4 regions of the Pantoea sp. SO10 genome follow, and region 3 is predicted to be linked to each of the others. Evidence: predicted binding sites of a transcription regulator. Region 3 holds the regulator's gene; each other region holds the start of a gene.

Region 1 (3,476 bases), 140 kb from region 3:
CCGGCAGCGCTTTGATCACGTCGAGATTCTGACCGATGCTGTCGAAATAGGTGGTGAGCAGCAATTTGCTTTCGCCCTGCAGCGCGTCGTAAGCCGGTTTGAAGGCATCGCGCCACGCTTGCGGCAGTTCCAGCGCCAGTGCTGGCTCATCGATTTGTACCCATTCGATGCCGCGTTTTTTCAGTTCAGCCAGCACCTGTTGGTAAACCGGCAGAATGTCTTCAAGCAGTGACAGGCGGTCGAACGACGTACCTTTCACTTTACCCAGCCACAAATAGGTAACCGGACCCAGCAGCACCGGTTTAATCTTGTGCCCGAGCGCCAGCGCTTCATCAACCTCATCCAGCAACTGAGTCCAGGTCAGTTTGAACTGCTGCCCTTGAGTGAATTCTGGCACCATGTAGTGATAATTGGTGTTGAACCATTTGGTCATTTCCGCCGCTGCCGCCGGTTCACCGCTTGGTGCGCGGCCACGGCCAAGGCGGAACAGCGTGTCGAGATCGACCGAGCCATCCTGATTTTGGTGACGAGCTGGCACGTTACCCAACAGCAGGCTGGTGGTGAGCACGTGATCGTACCAGGCGAAATCGCCGACTGGCAGCAGATCCACGCCCGCCTCTTTCTGCTGTTGCCAGTGACGGGCGCGCAGTTCGCGCCCCACCGCCAGTAGCTCTTCCTGTGAGCTTTTACCTGCCCAATAGCTTTCCTGTGCTTTTTTCAATTCACGACGCAATCCAACGCGAGGGAAACCGAGAGTGTGGTTCAGAATGGTCATTTTCTGTTCTCCAGATATTCTTAACTGAATAGGGGGCAGAGATGTTTAGCCGTCCAGATGTTTACACCGCCATAATCTGCGGGTACTGTATGTTCCTCAAGCGCAATTTGTTCAATCTCGATGTGAAGGATTCTCATGATCGAACTCAAACACCTGCGGACGCTGCAGGCGTTACGGAACACCGGCTCGTTAGCTGCCGCCGCCTCCCAGCTTCATCAGACGCAATCGGCGTTATCCCACCAGTTCAGCGATCTGGAGCAGCGGCTGGGTTTTCGCCTGTTTGTGCGTAAAAGCCAGCCGCTGCGTTTTACCCCGCAGGGAGAGATTTTGCTGCAGTTGGCTGAGCAGGTTTTACCACAGATTCAGCAGGCTTTGCAGGCGTGTCATGAGCCGCATCAGGCCACGTTGCGTATCGCCATTGAGTGTCACAGCTGTATTCAGTGGCTGACGCCCGCGCTAAATAATTTCCGTCAGAGCTGGCCGCAGGTGGTGATGGATTTCAAATCCGGCGTGACCTTTGATCCGCAACCCGCGTTGCAACAGGGCGAGCTGGATGTGGTGTTGACCTCCGATATTTTGCCGCGCAGTGGATTGTTTTATTCACCGATGTTCGATTTTGAAGTGCGTTTGGTGATGGCACCGGATCATCCTTTGGCGCAGCTTGAGCACATTGCCCCGGAAGATATGGCCGATGAAGTGCTGATGATTTATCCGGTGCAGCGTCAGCGTTTGGATGTGTGGCGCCATTTCCTGCAGCCTGCGGGCGTCAGTCCAGCCTTGAAGAGCGTCGATAACACACTGCTGCTGATTCAGATGGTGTCGGCGCGTATGGGCATCGCCGCGCTGCCACATTGGGTCGTAGAGAATTTTGAGCAGCAGGGTTTGGTGGTGACCAAGACCTTAGGCGATGGTTTGTGGAGCCGCTTGTATGCCGCCGTACGCGAAGGCGAGCAGCGTCAGCCGGTAATGGAAGCCTTTGTGCGGTTTGCCCGTCAGCACGCCTGTGAACATCTGCCCTTCGTGCGCGATGCCGCGCGTCCCGGCTCACTGCAAATCACCTCATCCTGATGTTGTTGGGCGGCGAAGGTCGCCCGCGCTGTTATCCCTGCCCCGCCTGCTCTATAATGCGCCGCCTCAACCCGCGACCAAGAGAGTTTCACCATGATGAGTAACGATGTTCTGCGCAGCGTGCGCTATATGCTGGATTTGAGCGATAGCAAAGTGGTGGAGATTTTTGCCCTGGCAGGAAGTGAAGTGCCGCTGGAAGACGTGCAGGCGTGGATGAAGAAAGATGACGATGCCGCGTTTCGCAAGCTGCCAGATGTATTGATGGGCTACTTCCTTAACGGTCTGATTTTTTACCGTCGCGGTAAGAGTGAAGATGCGCCCGCGCCTTCGATTGAGCGCCGCATGAATAACAACATTTTCATGAAGAAATTGCGTATCGCCTTTGAGCTGAAGACCACCGATATTCCGGATGTGCTGCTGAAAGCGAACTTTAAGATTTCACAGGCTGAGGTTGGCGCGATTTTCCGCAACCCGGATCATAAGAATTTCCGCGAATGCGGTGACCAGATTCTGCGTAATTTCCTGAAAGGGTTGACGATGATTCATCGTCCGGGGCCGGCTAAGAAGGGTTAATCGCTTCTTTGTTCGAGCCGGGTCAGGGATAGCGCGGCAGATCGCAAAGGGAAACCACTTCCTTGTGGATCAGCCTCGCCATCCATGGCTCGGATGCTTTGCTCCACTGCCGCGCTATCCCTTCCCTTTTAGCCTATGCGTTGCTTTTCTTACCTAATACCCAGCGTTTGTGCACATAAAGGGATGCGAAAATCACGGCGGCACCGGCGAGAAAACTTGGCCAATGCGGTTTCTCTTGCCAGATCGCCAGATTCACCAGCAAGCCCGCTGGCACATGCATGTTGTTCATAATGCCTAGCGTGCCAGCATCCACCTGCGTAGCGCCGTAGTTCCACATGAAATAGCCCAAACCTGAAGCCGCCACGCCCAGCCACACCAGAATGCCCCACTGCAGCGACGTGGTCGGCAGTTTGTTCGGATTGCCCCACAAGCTCCAGGCGATCACCGCGATCATCACCGCGCCCAGATAGAACCACGAAAATGCGGTGTGCTGCGGCATCGGGCGAGTTTCCTGCAGGCGTTTGTAGCCCACCATGCCGATGGCGAAGCAGATGTTTGCCGCCTGTACCAGCAGCAAGCCAAACCAGAAATGGTCGCTGACTTTGTCGTAACGAATAATCGCCGCACCGATTACCGCCAGTAGCGCGCTGAAGGCATAGCCGATACGCAGCGGACGTCGGCTGAGCAAATCGTAGATCAGCGTGACATACAGCGGCGTCATCACGGTGAACAGCAGGAACTCGGTCACGCTGAGATACAGATAAGCCTCAAAGCTTAATAAATACATGATGCCAAGCTGCAGCATGCCCACCAGCATATACAGCAGGATGGTGGAAGCACGGTAACCGCGCCAGCGCAGGAACGGCAGGAAAACGATGGCGGCGAGCGCCAGACGCATCAAAACTGAGAACCAGGAATCCACCTGACCTGCGAGGTATTCCCCGATCAAACTGAAGGAAAAGGCCCACAGAATGGTGGTAACGATCAGTAACAGCACGGTAACGATCTCAAAATGAACAGTGGCGCTAGTGTAAACAAACTATCGAAATCGGGGTGAACT
Region 2 (3,476 bases), on a different replicon from region 3:
ACCATGCCTTCTGACCACAGCACCAGCTCGCGCAGCTCGGCAACCTTAGGGTGCGTTTCAGGCGCGTCATCGGGAAGAGGCAAGCCGGATGGATTAAAAATTCTGATATCGGCTCCCATCGCCGTCAGCAGTCGAGCCGCTTCTTCCGTGGCAAAACGACTAAACGAACGTTCACGTATAGAACCGTACAGCATCAGTATGCGCGGCGCATGAGTGAGCTCTGTCGCCGCCAGCTTTGCGGTCGTCACCGGTGCATCAAACAGGTCAGCATCGATATTGGGTAGCGTCATGTCCGTCAGGTTCATTGTGTTTTCTCCGTTAACTGTGTGGGCAGGCTGAAGCCGCATCCCCCTTCTCCGCTGCAGCACTCTTCGACGAGAAAGGCCAGCAGCTGCTCCAGCCGCTCATACTGTGGCAGGCAAAACAGCGTACGCCCCTGACGATCCTGGCGGATAAGCCCGACAGACATCAGCGCGGAAAGATGATGGCTCAGCGTGGATGCAGGGATATCCAGATGCTTCTGTATATCGCCGACCGGCAACCCACCATGTCCGGCCTTAACCAGCGTTTTGTAAACGGCCAGCCGCGTAGGATGGCCGAGTTCCTTTAAGGCGCTGGCTGCAGTGTTCAGGTCCATAGCAATCCCCATTTATCTATATTTCCAGAATAGTAGAAATAAAATTCCAGTCAACAAGTGTGATTGAGTTGTTATGTCCTCAATAAGGAAAATGTCCGCTGATCGCTTACTACAGCTTTTTCGCCCATGCATTGGCAGTTTCGTGCCAGGAGCGGACGTTTTCAACATCTGTATGCATTAATCTTTGGAGAAGAGTTTTCACTGCATAGCTATGCAAATGCGCCGAAATCATCAAGGGCATTTTTCGGGATTTGAGCCGGGGAAAGGTGCCGGAAGGGGTGTTATGGTAAATCCGGACACCTGATGGGCCCTACTTGCTAGCAATAGCAACCGCGTGCATAGCAACTGCATCCAGAGCCAGAACAACAGCCCATAGTTGCGGTTTTCTGTGGGTCTTCGTAGATAGCAAACACTGACACCGCTTTGCCGCGAACGTGCACGCGCACAGCGGCTATCTCATCTGCTGGGCCTATCACTGGCATTGCTCCATATTGGGACAAGTTGATTCGGAGTTTGTTATCTTCGATCTTTGTCTCGAAGTTCGCTTGCTTCAACTCAGCGCCCTCATCATCTCCACATGCACACTGTCCATTTTCATCTTCCAGATGGAGGTAAATGGGAGGTGCGGATTCGTTTTTTTTCGGGGAGAGGGTATCGGTACTCATAGGATTTCTCCAATCAGTTTATTGGTTGAGTTATGGCTCGCAACACCGTCCTATGGCAGTGTGAGTTAGAGGGAAATACAATTCTTCACCTTTTCGTCATAGCGATAATAAGCAAAGCACATGCCCATTCGGGCATCAAGGTGGGGGCCGCTTGGAAAAGGAAAAATATCCTATGCCAAGGCTTTTTTTTACCAGTATGGTATAGATAACCACCTGAACTACCGCTGCTCCGCCCTCTGTTATTCGAAAGATAGTTCCGTACATCCCTTACAGTCATGGGTTTCTGCTCAATGGAACGAAATCACCTCTTAAGCCCAAATGCTTAACGTAAGATGATTTCTCTTTCCCATGCTGCCCCCTATATAAGCCATCGACGCGAAATCTACGACTGAAGCCCGCAAAACGGGCTTTTTCATGCCAGTTGGACAATAGATGTTATGTCTAATGCGGCATAACATTCCTATCCCATAGTTTTGACGTCAGCTCCTCGCTCAAAGCTGCCCATAGGTACACGAGAATCCTTTTGTAAAATTGTCTTCTAAGGGATTGATCGTACTGAGCAGCACCCTTTTTATTCGAATAAGTCACATCTCCCCACTTGTCAGCGCTTCGAAGCTCATTAATACTGTATACATGAACAGTATTAGTTTGGGGGTTTTCATGCGCATTTCATCTTTTTTACTAAATCAATCATTGCCAGGTGCCCGGGATTTAAAAAATGAAGGCCGTTAGTTACACGCAGGGCCTGACGCTACTCTGGCCTCCCGTATTTACGCCGCCGCTAAGAGTGCCGCTTTACGCAGATCCATGCGCTGCTGGATTCCCCTCCCCTGCCCAGGATTATGTGGAGAAAGAGTTAGATCTGAACGAGCTCTGCATAAAACGCCGCGCTTCTACGTTCTTTGTTCGCGCAAGCGGAAGCAGCATGCAGGAGCTGGGTCTTTGTGACGGTGATGTCATGGTGGTTGACCGCGCCGAAGAAGCCTCGCACGGCGATATTGTCATTGCTGAAGTCAACGGTGAGTTCACCGTTAAGCGTTTGCAGCTGCAACCGCGACTTGCATTGCTGCCCATGAATCCCGCCTACTCCGTGATATACCCGGAAGAGCTTCAGTTGCTTGGTGTTGTCACCTGGTTCTTTAACAGCACGCGTGCGCGCAGGAAGTAGCTATGCCTATGTTTGGACTTGCGGACGTCAACTCATTTTATGCCAGCTGCGAAGCGCTGTTCAGGCCGGATATACGTGGCAAACCCGTTGTCGTGCTCAGCAATAATGACGGCTGTGTCATTGCCCGCAGTGCCGGCGCGAAAGCGCTGGGCATAAAAATGGGAGCACCCTGGTTTCAGATAAAAACGGAAGGTTTTCCAGAAAAGGTCTTTATTTTCAGCTCGAACTACGGGCTTTACCATAACCTCAGCCAGCGAGTCATGACTGCTCTGGAAGAGATGACACCTCGCGTAGAGCAGTACAGCATTGACGAAATGTTCCTGGACCTGACGGGCATAGACGGCTGTGAAGACTTTGAACATTTTGGTCGGCGCCTCAGAACCCACGTGCTCAGCACTACGGGTCTTACCGTAGGTGTGGGCATGGGGCCAACCAAGACGCTGGCAAAATCTGCGCAGTGGGCAAGCAAGGAGTGGAAGCAATTTCGTGGCGTGCTGGCGCTGACAAAAGGCAATCCGAGGAGAACGGCAACTCTTCTTGAAAACCAGCCAGTTGAGGAAATCTGGGGCGTGGGGCGACGCATCGGTAAGCGCCTGAACCAGATGGGCATCACTACCGCACTTCAGCTCTCACAGGCCAGTCCGAAGTTCATCCGGGATAACTTTTCCGTTGTACTGGAACGGACGGTACGTGAGCTTAATGGCGAATCATGCATACCACTTGAAGAGCTTCCTCCGGCCAAACAGCAGATTGTCTGTTCACGTTCTTTTGGGGAACGCATTACCTCTAAGGAAAGCATGCAGCAGGCACTGTGCCAGTACGCAACGCGCGCAGCTGAAAAATTAAGGGGAGAGCGTCAGTTTTGCCGTCACGTCGGGATTTTTATCCGGACGTCACCACACGCCGTTAATGAAGTGTTCTACGGGAACAATGCTGGCGAAAAACTTGCCCTTCCCACTCAGGATACACGCGACATTATCGAAGTCGCTATGCGTTCACTTGATCG
Region 3 (3,476 bases):
TTTTCGATCGCTTTGGATTGTAACAGCTTGTTGAAGAGATCCTGACGTGCAGGCAGACGCGGGCCGACCGCGGCCAGACGTTGGCGGGCAAAATGAATGCGCGCCACGCGAGCCAGCTTTTGGGCAATCGACTTATCGGTGCCGTGCTCGGTCGCCATCTGGCGCAACGAAACGGTTTGCGAGAAGCGAACAAAGCTGTCGCGGCCGTGCCACAAAATGGCGAAGAACTTCTGCACGCCATTGAGCACGCGCAGATGCGGCGTGGATTCACCGGAGGTTTCACGTCCCGGCGCACGACCAAACATCACCGCGACCGGCAGCATTTGCACATCGAGTTGCGGGTTGCTGCGATGCAAATCCAGATAATCGTGGAACAGCTTTACCGATTCGGGATTGGCCACGAAATAGGGAATTACGCGTGGGCCATCGTGAATAAACACGTGGCGCGGCAGCAGGGTGCCATCGATCTCCAGCGGAGCCAGCGGATCGGGCAGATCATGTTTCAGGCATTGAGCACGCAGTGTGAGCAGGTCAGCCTTTGAATCATAAGGCAAAACATACATCACCGGACGTGTCGGATCGATCCCATGTTCAGAGATAGGATCGGTCGGAATGACCTTACTTTTTACCAAAATAGAGAGTGGTAAATTCAATAATTTGTAATAGAGTTTACGCCAACCTGACATAGACAACTTTAAGCCTCTTGTTAGCAAAGCGCGGCAAGCATACCAGAAAGCGCAGCGAAGGTCTGTGGCTCTGCCGCCTCATACTGCCCACACATTGACGTCAAAATAGTTCAAGGGTTCCATAGACATGGCAAATAACGTCACCGGTTTAGTAAGAATAGTGAAAGCCGCCGGTTATTCCTGGCAGGGCCTGCGTGCCGCATGGCAGCACGAAGCCGCTTTTCGGCAGGAAGCCATTGCCGCGCTGGTGGCCATTCTCGTGGCTTGCTGGCTGGATGTAGATACCCTTTCCCGCATCCTGATGATTGGCTCGGTAGTGCTGGTTATCATCGTTGAGATCCTTAATAGCGCTATCGAAGCGGTGGTCGACCGCATCGGGCAGGAGCAACATCCGCTCGCGGGCCGCGCTAAAGATATGGGATCGGCTGCCGTATTGCTGACTATCTTACTGGCTCTGTTCGTCTGGATCGCGCTGCTCTGGACGCATTTGAGATAGGGATTCCAGATTCATCAAACCGCTGATTTTTCCCTCTGTTACGGTTTTCATTTCGCGAATACCTGTATATACTCACAGCGACTGTATAAACAACCAGGGGGCGGGATGAAAGCGTTAACTGCACGGCAGCAACAGGTCTATGACCTGATTCGCGACCATATTAACCAGACGGGCATGCCGCCAACGCGTGCGGAAATTGCTGCGCAACTGGGTTTCCGCTCGCCCAATGCTGCCGAAGAGCATCTGAAAGCGCTGGCGCGTAAAGGCGTAATTGAAATTGTTTCCGGCGCATCGCGCGGGATTCGTTTGCTGATGGAAGAAGAACCAAGCGAAGGGCTGCCGCTGATTGGCCGCGTCGCTGCCGGTGAACCTTTGCTGGCTCAAGAACACATCGAAGCCCACTATCAGGTGGATGCTAACCTCTTTAAACCGAGCGCCGATTTCCTGCTGCGCGTGAGCGGTATGTCGATGAAAGACATCGGCATTATGGATGGCGATCTGTTAGCGGTACACAAAACGCAGGAAGTGCGTAACGGCCAGGTTGTCGTGGCGCGCATTGATGATGAAGTCACAGTGAAACGCTGGAAAAAGCAGGGTGCGATTGTCCATCTGCTGCCGGAAAACACCGATTTTCAGCCGATTGTCGTGGATACCCGTGAGCAGTCGCTAACCGTTGAAGGTTTAGCTGTCGGGATTGTGCGCAACGGCGAGTGGCTCTGATCAGTTTCTGATCCACTTTAACTGCGGCGGTGCGTGTTTGCGCTGACCGCAGTCTGCTGTTTTACTTCTCTGTGACTCTTTCTGCGGCTCATTCTGGCGCCATTACGCTGATTACCGCACACAACGGAATGGGCTAATGCAGCTGTTTTCCTCTTCAGATAAAACGCTCTGGCGGCTAGCGCTGCCGATGATCCTGTCAAATATCACCGTCCCATTACTGGGTGTAGTGGATACCGCCGTTATTGGTCATCTCGATAGCCCGATCTACCTCGGTGGCGTCGCCGTGGGCACAACCGCCACCAGCTTCATCTTTATGCTCCTGCTGTTCCTGCGCATGAGCACCACCGGACTCACCGCTCAGGCATTTGGCGCCAATGACAAAACGGCGCTGGCGCGCGCCTTAACACAGCCGCTACTGATTGCGCTGGTTTTTGGTGCGCTGTTTATGGTGCTGCGAACGCCGGTCAGCAGCCTGGCGGCAGCGTTAATGGGTGGCAGCCCGGAAGTGCAGCAACAGGCGAAAATATTTATTGAGATTCGCTGGCTAAGTGCGCCCGCAACCTTGGCCAATTTGGTGATTCTTGGCTGGCTGCTGGGCGTGCAGTATGCGCGGGCACCGATGGTGCTGCTAATCATCGGCAACCTGGTGAATATCCTGCTGGATCTGCTGTTCGTGCTCAAACTGCATTGGGGTGTCGCCGGAGCGGCGGCGGCTACCGCGCTGGCAGAATATGTCACGCTGGGCGTGGGTTTGTGGATGGTGGCGCGGGTGCTAAAGATGCGCGGTATCCATTTTGCTTTACTCAAAAGCAGCTGGCGCGGCGATGCGGCGCGGCTATTCCGCCTCAATCGCGACATTATGCTGCGGTCTTTGATGCTGCAAATCTGCTTCGCGTCGCTCACCATCCTTGGCGCACGCATTGGGCCGGATGTAGTGGCAGTCAATGCGGTGCTTCTGATGTTCCTCACTTTCACCGCATACGCGCTTGATGGATTTGCCTACGCGGTTGAAGCCTGTTCGGGTGAAGCGGTTGGGGCCAAAGATCGCAGCCGACTATTGCTGATTTGGCATGCGGCTTGTCGCCAGGCATGCTTCATCGCCGCGATCTTTGCGCTGATTTATGCATTCACCGGTCCGGAGATTGTGGCGATGCTGACGTCACTGGAAGCGCTACGAGAGATGGCCGACCGCTATCTGATTTGGCAAGTGATTCTGCCGCTGGTTGGCGTCTGGTGCTATCTGCTGGACGGCATGTTTATCGGCGCGACGCGCGGGCGTGAGATGCGCAACAGCATGGTGATGGCGGCGATCGGCTACGGTGTCTCGCTGCTCACGCTGCCGTGGCTCGGTAATCACGGTTTATGGCTGGCGGTGACGGTATTCCTCGCGTTACGCGGACTCACGCTGTGGCTCATTTGGCGTGGTCACTGGCGGCGCGATAGCTGGTTTAACGCCTGAATAAGCGAAGCGTAACCTACAGATTAATCTGTATTTCCCTGCAAACTGCGAAGCGGCTACTACAATTACCTCATACGGCGCATATGAGTAGCGCGTTGTCTGGGTATATCGCCAG
Region 4 (3,476 bases), 1.1 Mb from region 3:
CTTCTGCCGGTGGTGACGTGAGCAGATCCAGCGTGGGCAGCGGCGTAGAAGGTTTTTCCAGCGGCTGTTCATTGCGAACCAGGAACGGATGGAACAAGCTGTCCTGCACCGGCGCAGCAGGTTTCACTGGTGCAGGCGGCGCAGAATAAGCTTCCTGTTCCGGCGACGACCATGGGCTGGATTCAGCACTCAACGACGGCATTGCCGCTGGCTCCGGCGCAGCAGGTTGTTGCCACGGCGCGGGCTCTTCCGGCTCTGGCGATGCAGAAATAGTGAACAGTGGCTCGCTCGGGCTATCGTCGACCAAATCTTTCATGGGTGAAAAATCAAAGGCAGACGACGTATCCAGATTAAATACCGGTGCTTCCTTCACTTCAGGTTCGGTATAGCGTTGCTGCTGCTGATCGGCGAACTGACGTGCAAGTTGAGCCTGCTGCAATGCATGCTCATCATCAGGCTCAGACGCTTCCTGCCAGCTTTCACCGTAACGATTCTGCTGCTGCGACGCGAAGGCTTCACGCAACTGCGCCTCTTGCAGCTCAACATCCTCTTCCTGTGGAGGAACGCTGTAAGACGCAGTGACTTCCGGCTGTTGCTGCTCAGCATCTTTAGCCTGTTCTTCCGCCATGCGCTGCGAGGGCAACTTAATGCCGTACGAAGCTAACTCACGTCGTGTTGGCAACTTAACTTTGTTTGGACGCGGCAACTCTGGACCAATGCCCTGCTTCACCTGCGGGTTGTAATCACGCTCAGGTACGATATCGAAGGCAGGTGAATAAGCAGCAGGTGATGTCGCTGCTTTGACTGCTCCAGCGGCAAGTGAAGCGGCGGCGAGACTGTTTAAAGGTGCAGAAGATGAAGCGGCATCCTGCCAGTTGCCCATGCTCGGGCCCTCATCGTCATCAGCCGGCGAAAACGGTGAAGGTGCTGCTTCACCTGGCATCTCGAAACGATAGAGCGGAGCAGAAGGCTGCGCGATTGGTTGTTGTGCTGCAGCAACAGGCTGAGGAGCCGGAATCGACTGAGCCGTGGCTTCGGCAACGCGTGGCATTGCGTCGGGTTCGGCAGATGCGGCTGGAGCAGGCTGCATAGCAGCTGGAGTTTGCTGTGCAGCTGGAGTTTGCTGTGCAGCTGGAGTTTGCTGTGCAGCTTGCGTAGTAACCGCAATTGCAGCGGCAGTTGCCGCACTCGCCTTCGCCAGCAGCGGATCGTCGCCCAACTCCGCAGCAACCGGTTCGCTCACCTTGCGCGGTTTAGCTAACAAGACATCATCGTCGTCATTAACGGACTGTGCAGCATGCATCGGAGGCGACACCTCATCAGCAAGCTCTTCGTCGTCGTATTCTTCTTCCTGCCAGGGTTCGTCATGTCGTGAACGGTTGCTGGCAAAGGTCAGAACACCCATCACCACGCCGCCGATCTTCTCGGCAATCGTCAGCCATGACCATCCGGTGTAAAGCGTGATGCCGGCAGCCCAGACGCACAGCAGCGTCAAGGTGCCGCCAGCCGAACTGAACCACGGCGCCATCGCATTGCTGACCAGGCTGCCGATTACGCCGCCGGAAGCAAAATACCAGATGTCATCTACGTTGAGCGCCGCCAGACCACAGGTCGTTACCACCAAGGCCAGCACGCCAATCAGGCGTAAACCAACGGCAAAATAGTCGATGTAATCCTGACGATCGCGTTGGCGGAAGGTGATCCAACACAGACCAATAATGACGGGAGGAATGGCGTAGGCCATCACGCCAAAGATGAACAATAGCGTATCGGCCAGCCATGCGCCGACGCTACCACCCAGATTATGGATAGGTTCGTGCCATGCGGTTTGTGACCAGCTTGGATCTGACGGGTTAAAACTAACCAGCGACACCATCAAATAGATGGCGAACAAGGCCACAAGAATGAGCAACGCTTCCAGCAGACGACGTCCACTGCTCAGCGGTTGTAACGAAACATCTTTATCTTCTGTATATTCCTGGCTCAAGAGAACTCTCCAGGTGCCTGTAAATTAAGAAGGCAACAACGTCGGGCATGCCCGACGCTGGTCCTGTATGAATTCACAGGAGTGTACCGAAATCCTGCAAGCTTTGCACCTGCCCTGCACTACCGGGTTTTAATCACCAGACGATTGCTCTGTTTGACCTCTTCCATCACCACGTAAGTACGGGTGTCGTTTACGCCCGGCAGACGCAGCAAGGTCTCACCCAGTAGTTTACGATAAGCGGACATATCCGGTACGCGGGTTTTCAGCAGGTAGTCAAAATCACCGGAAACGAGGTGACATTCTTGAGTTTCCTCAAGTTTTTGCACGGCGGCGTTAAATTGTTCAAATACATCTGGCGCACCACGATTCAGAGTAATCTCAACGAAAACCAGCAGTGAAGCATCCAGATAATGCGGGTTGAGCTGCGCGGTGTAGCCCAGAATGAAGCCTTGACGCTCGAGGCGGCGCACGCGCTCAAGACATGGAGTTGGCGATAATCCAACACGTTTGGAAAGCTCGACATTAGAAATTCGACCGTCTTTCTGCAGTTCATTCAGAATATTTCTGTCGATACGATCTAAATCTTTTCCGGGGCGTTTCTTATTGTCTACCATTATTATTGTCTCTCTTAATTCCTTCCCTTTACCTGCCACACCCTGAAAACGCTCATTGTTCAGGGCCTTACTGAAGTGAAGACCATAAGCCTGTGCAGTAACGCGTCCATCCGTATGACGCATGTTGTCTGTCCACATCATGCGTCACTACCAATGTCAGGCTGAGTTTATTCGGCTAAAAAGCCCAAAACAGAAATGAAATTCTGTTTTGAATCGCTAAATATTCTCTGCTTCTCCCAATGTTTTCGCAAAAGCGCAGGCGATTGTCAAAGTAAAACATCCAAATTCAGTACAAGATGCCAGATAGAGTTCTGGGTTGCTGTTTTTAAATGAGAATTTTTATGCTGCTGCACCACTAATTGCCGAGCATTGCCCCCTTTTGGCGCAACGCGCGTGCAAAAGTTGCACTCATCGTCTACGCCGCTCGCAGTGATTGTTAACAAAATTGCTGGAGCCTTTTTTTGCAGCGTTAATTTCCCTACAATCAAAAACTATGTTGTCAGAGAAAAAATTGAGGAACGCATGAGTACGGCCAAACACAGTAAGCTGCTCATTCTGGGCTCCGGCCCTGCCGGTTACACTGCAGCAGTATATGCAGCGCGCGCTAACCTGAATCCGGTGTTAATTACCGGACTGGAGAAAGGAGGTCAGCTCACCACCACCACCGAAGTGGAGAACTGGCCAGGCGATGCAAACGATCTGACAGGTCCAGCGTTGATGGAGCGTATGCAGGAGCATGCCGAGAAATTCAACACCGAGATCATTTTTGACCACATTCATACCGTCGATTTGCAGAACCGTCCGTTCCGTCTGGTCGGCGACAGCGGTGAATACACTGCTGATGCGTTGATCATCGCCACTGGCGCATCGGCACG

The links. Region 3 encodes LexA, which represses DNA repair genes until DNA is damaged. Its sites were predicted from a motif close to TNCTGTATGTACATACAGNA; they were not measured.
Region 1: the regulator LexA is predicted to act here: its motif matches at 859-878, upstream of metR (HTH-type transcriptional regulator MetR).
Region 2: the regulator LexA is predicted to act here: its motif matches at 1,926-1,945, upstream of umuD (translesion error-prone DNA polymerase V autoproteolytic subunit).
Region 4: the regulator LexA is predicted to act here: its motif matches at 2,049-2,068, upstream of FCN45_RS06785 (DNA translocase FtsK 4TM domain-containing protein).

Annotation. Positions count from the first base shown of each region.
Region 1 is NZ_CP040095.1:203,139-206,614, reverse strand. Features, by position in the region: gene metE (5-methyltetrahydropteroyltriglutamate--homocysteine S-methyltransferase) at 1-775, opposite strand, end outside; gene metR (HTH-type transcriptional regulator MetR) at 911-1,843, shown strand; gene FCN45_RS00920 (DUF1456 family protein) at 1,937-2,416, shown strand; gene FCN45_RS00915 (carboxylate/amino acid/amine transporter) at 2,550-3,413, opposite strand.
Region 2 is NZ_CP040097.1:79,113-82,588, forward strand. Features, by position in the region: gene arsH (arsenical resistance protein ArsH) at 1-305, opposite strand, end outside; gene FCN45_RS23340 (helix-turn-helix transcriptional regulator) at 302-637, opposite strand; gene umuD (translesion error-prone DNA polymerase V autoproteolytic subunit) at 2,021-2,470, shown strand; gene umuC (translesion error-prone DNA polymerase V subunit UmuC) at 2,479-3,476, shown strand, end outside.
Region 3 is NZ_CP040095.1:347,038-350,513, forward strand. Features, by position in the region: gene plsB (glycerol-3-phosphate 1-O-acyltransferase PlsB) at 1-686, opposite strand, end outside; gene FCN45_RS01550 (diacylglycerol kinase) at 814-1,182, shown strand; gene lexA (transcriptional repressor LexA) at 1,288-1,902, shown strand; gene dinF (MATE family efflux transporter DinF) at 2,039-3,361, shown strand.
Region 4 is NZ_CP040095.1:1,464,642-1,468,117, reverse strand. Features, by position in the region: gene FCN45_RS06785 (DNA translocase FtsK 4TM domain-containing protein) at 1-1,987, opposite strand, end outside; gene lrp (leucine-responsive transcriptional regulator Lrp) at 2,107-2,601, opposite strand; gene trxB (thioredoxin-disulfide reductase) at 3,124-3,476, shown strand, end outside.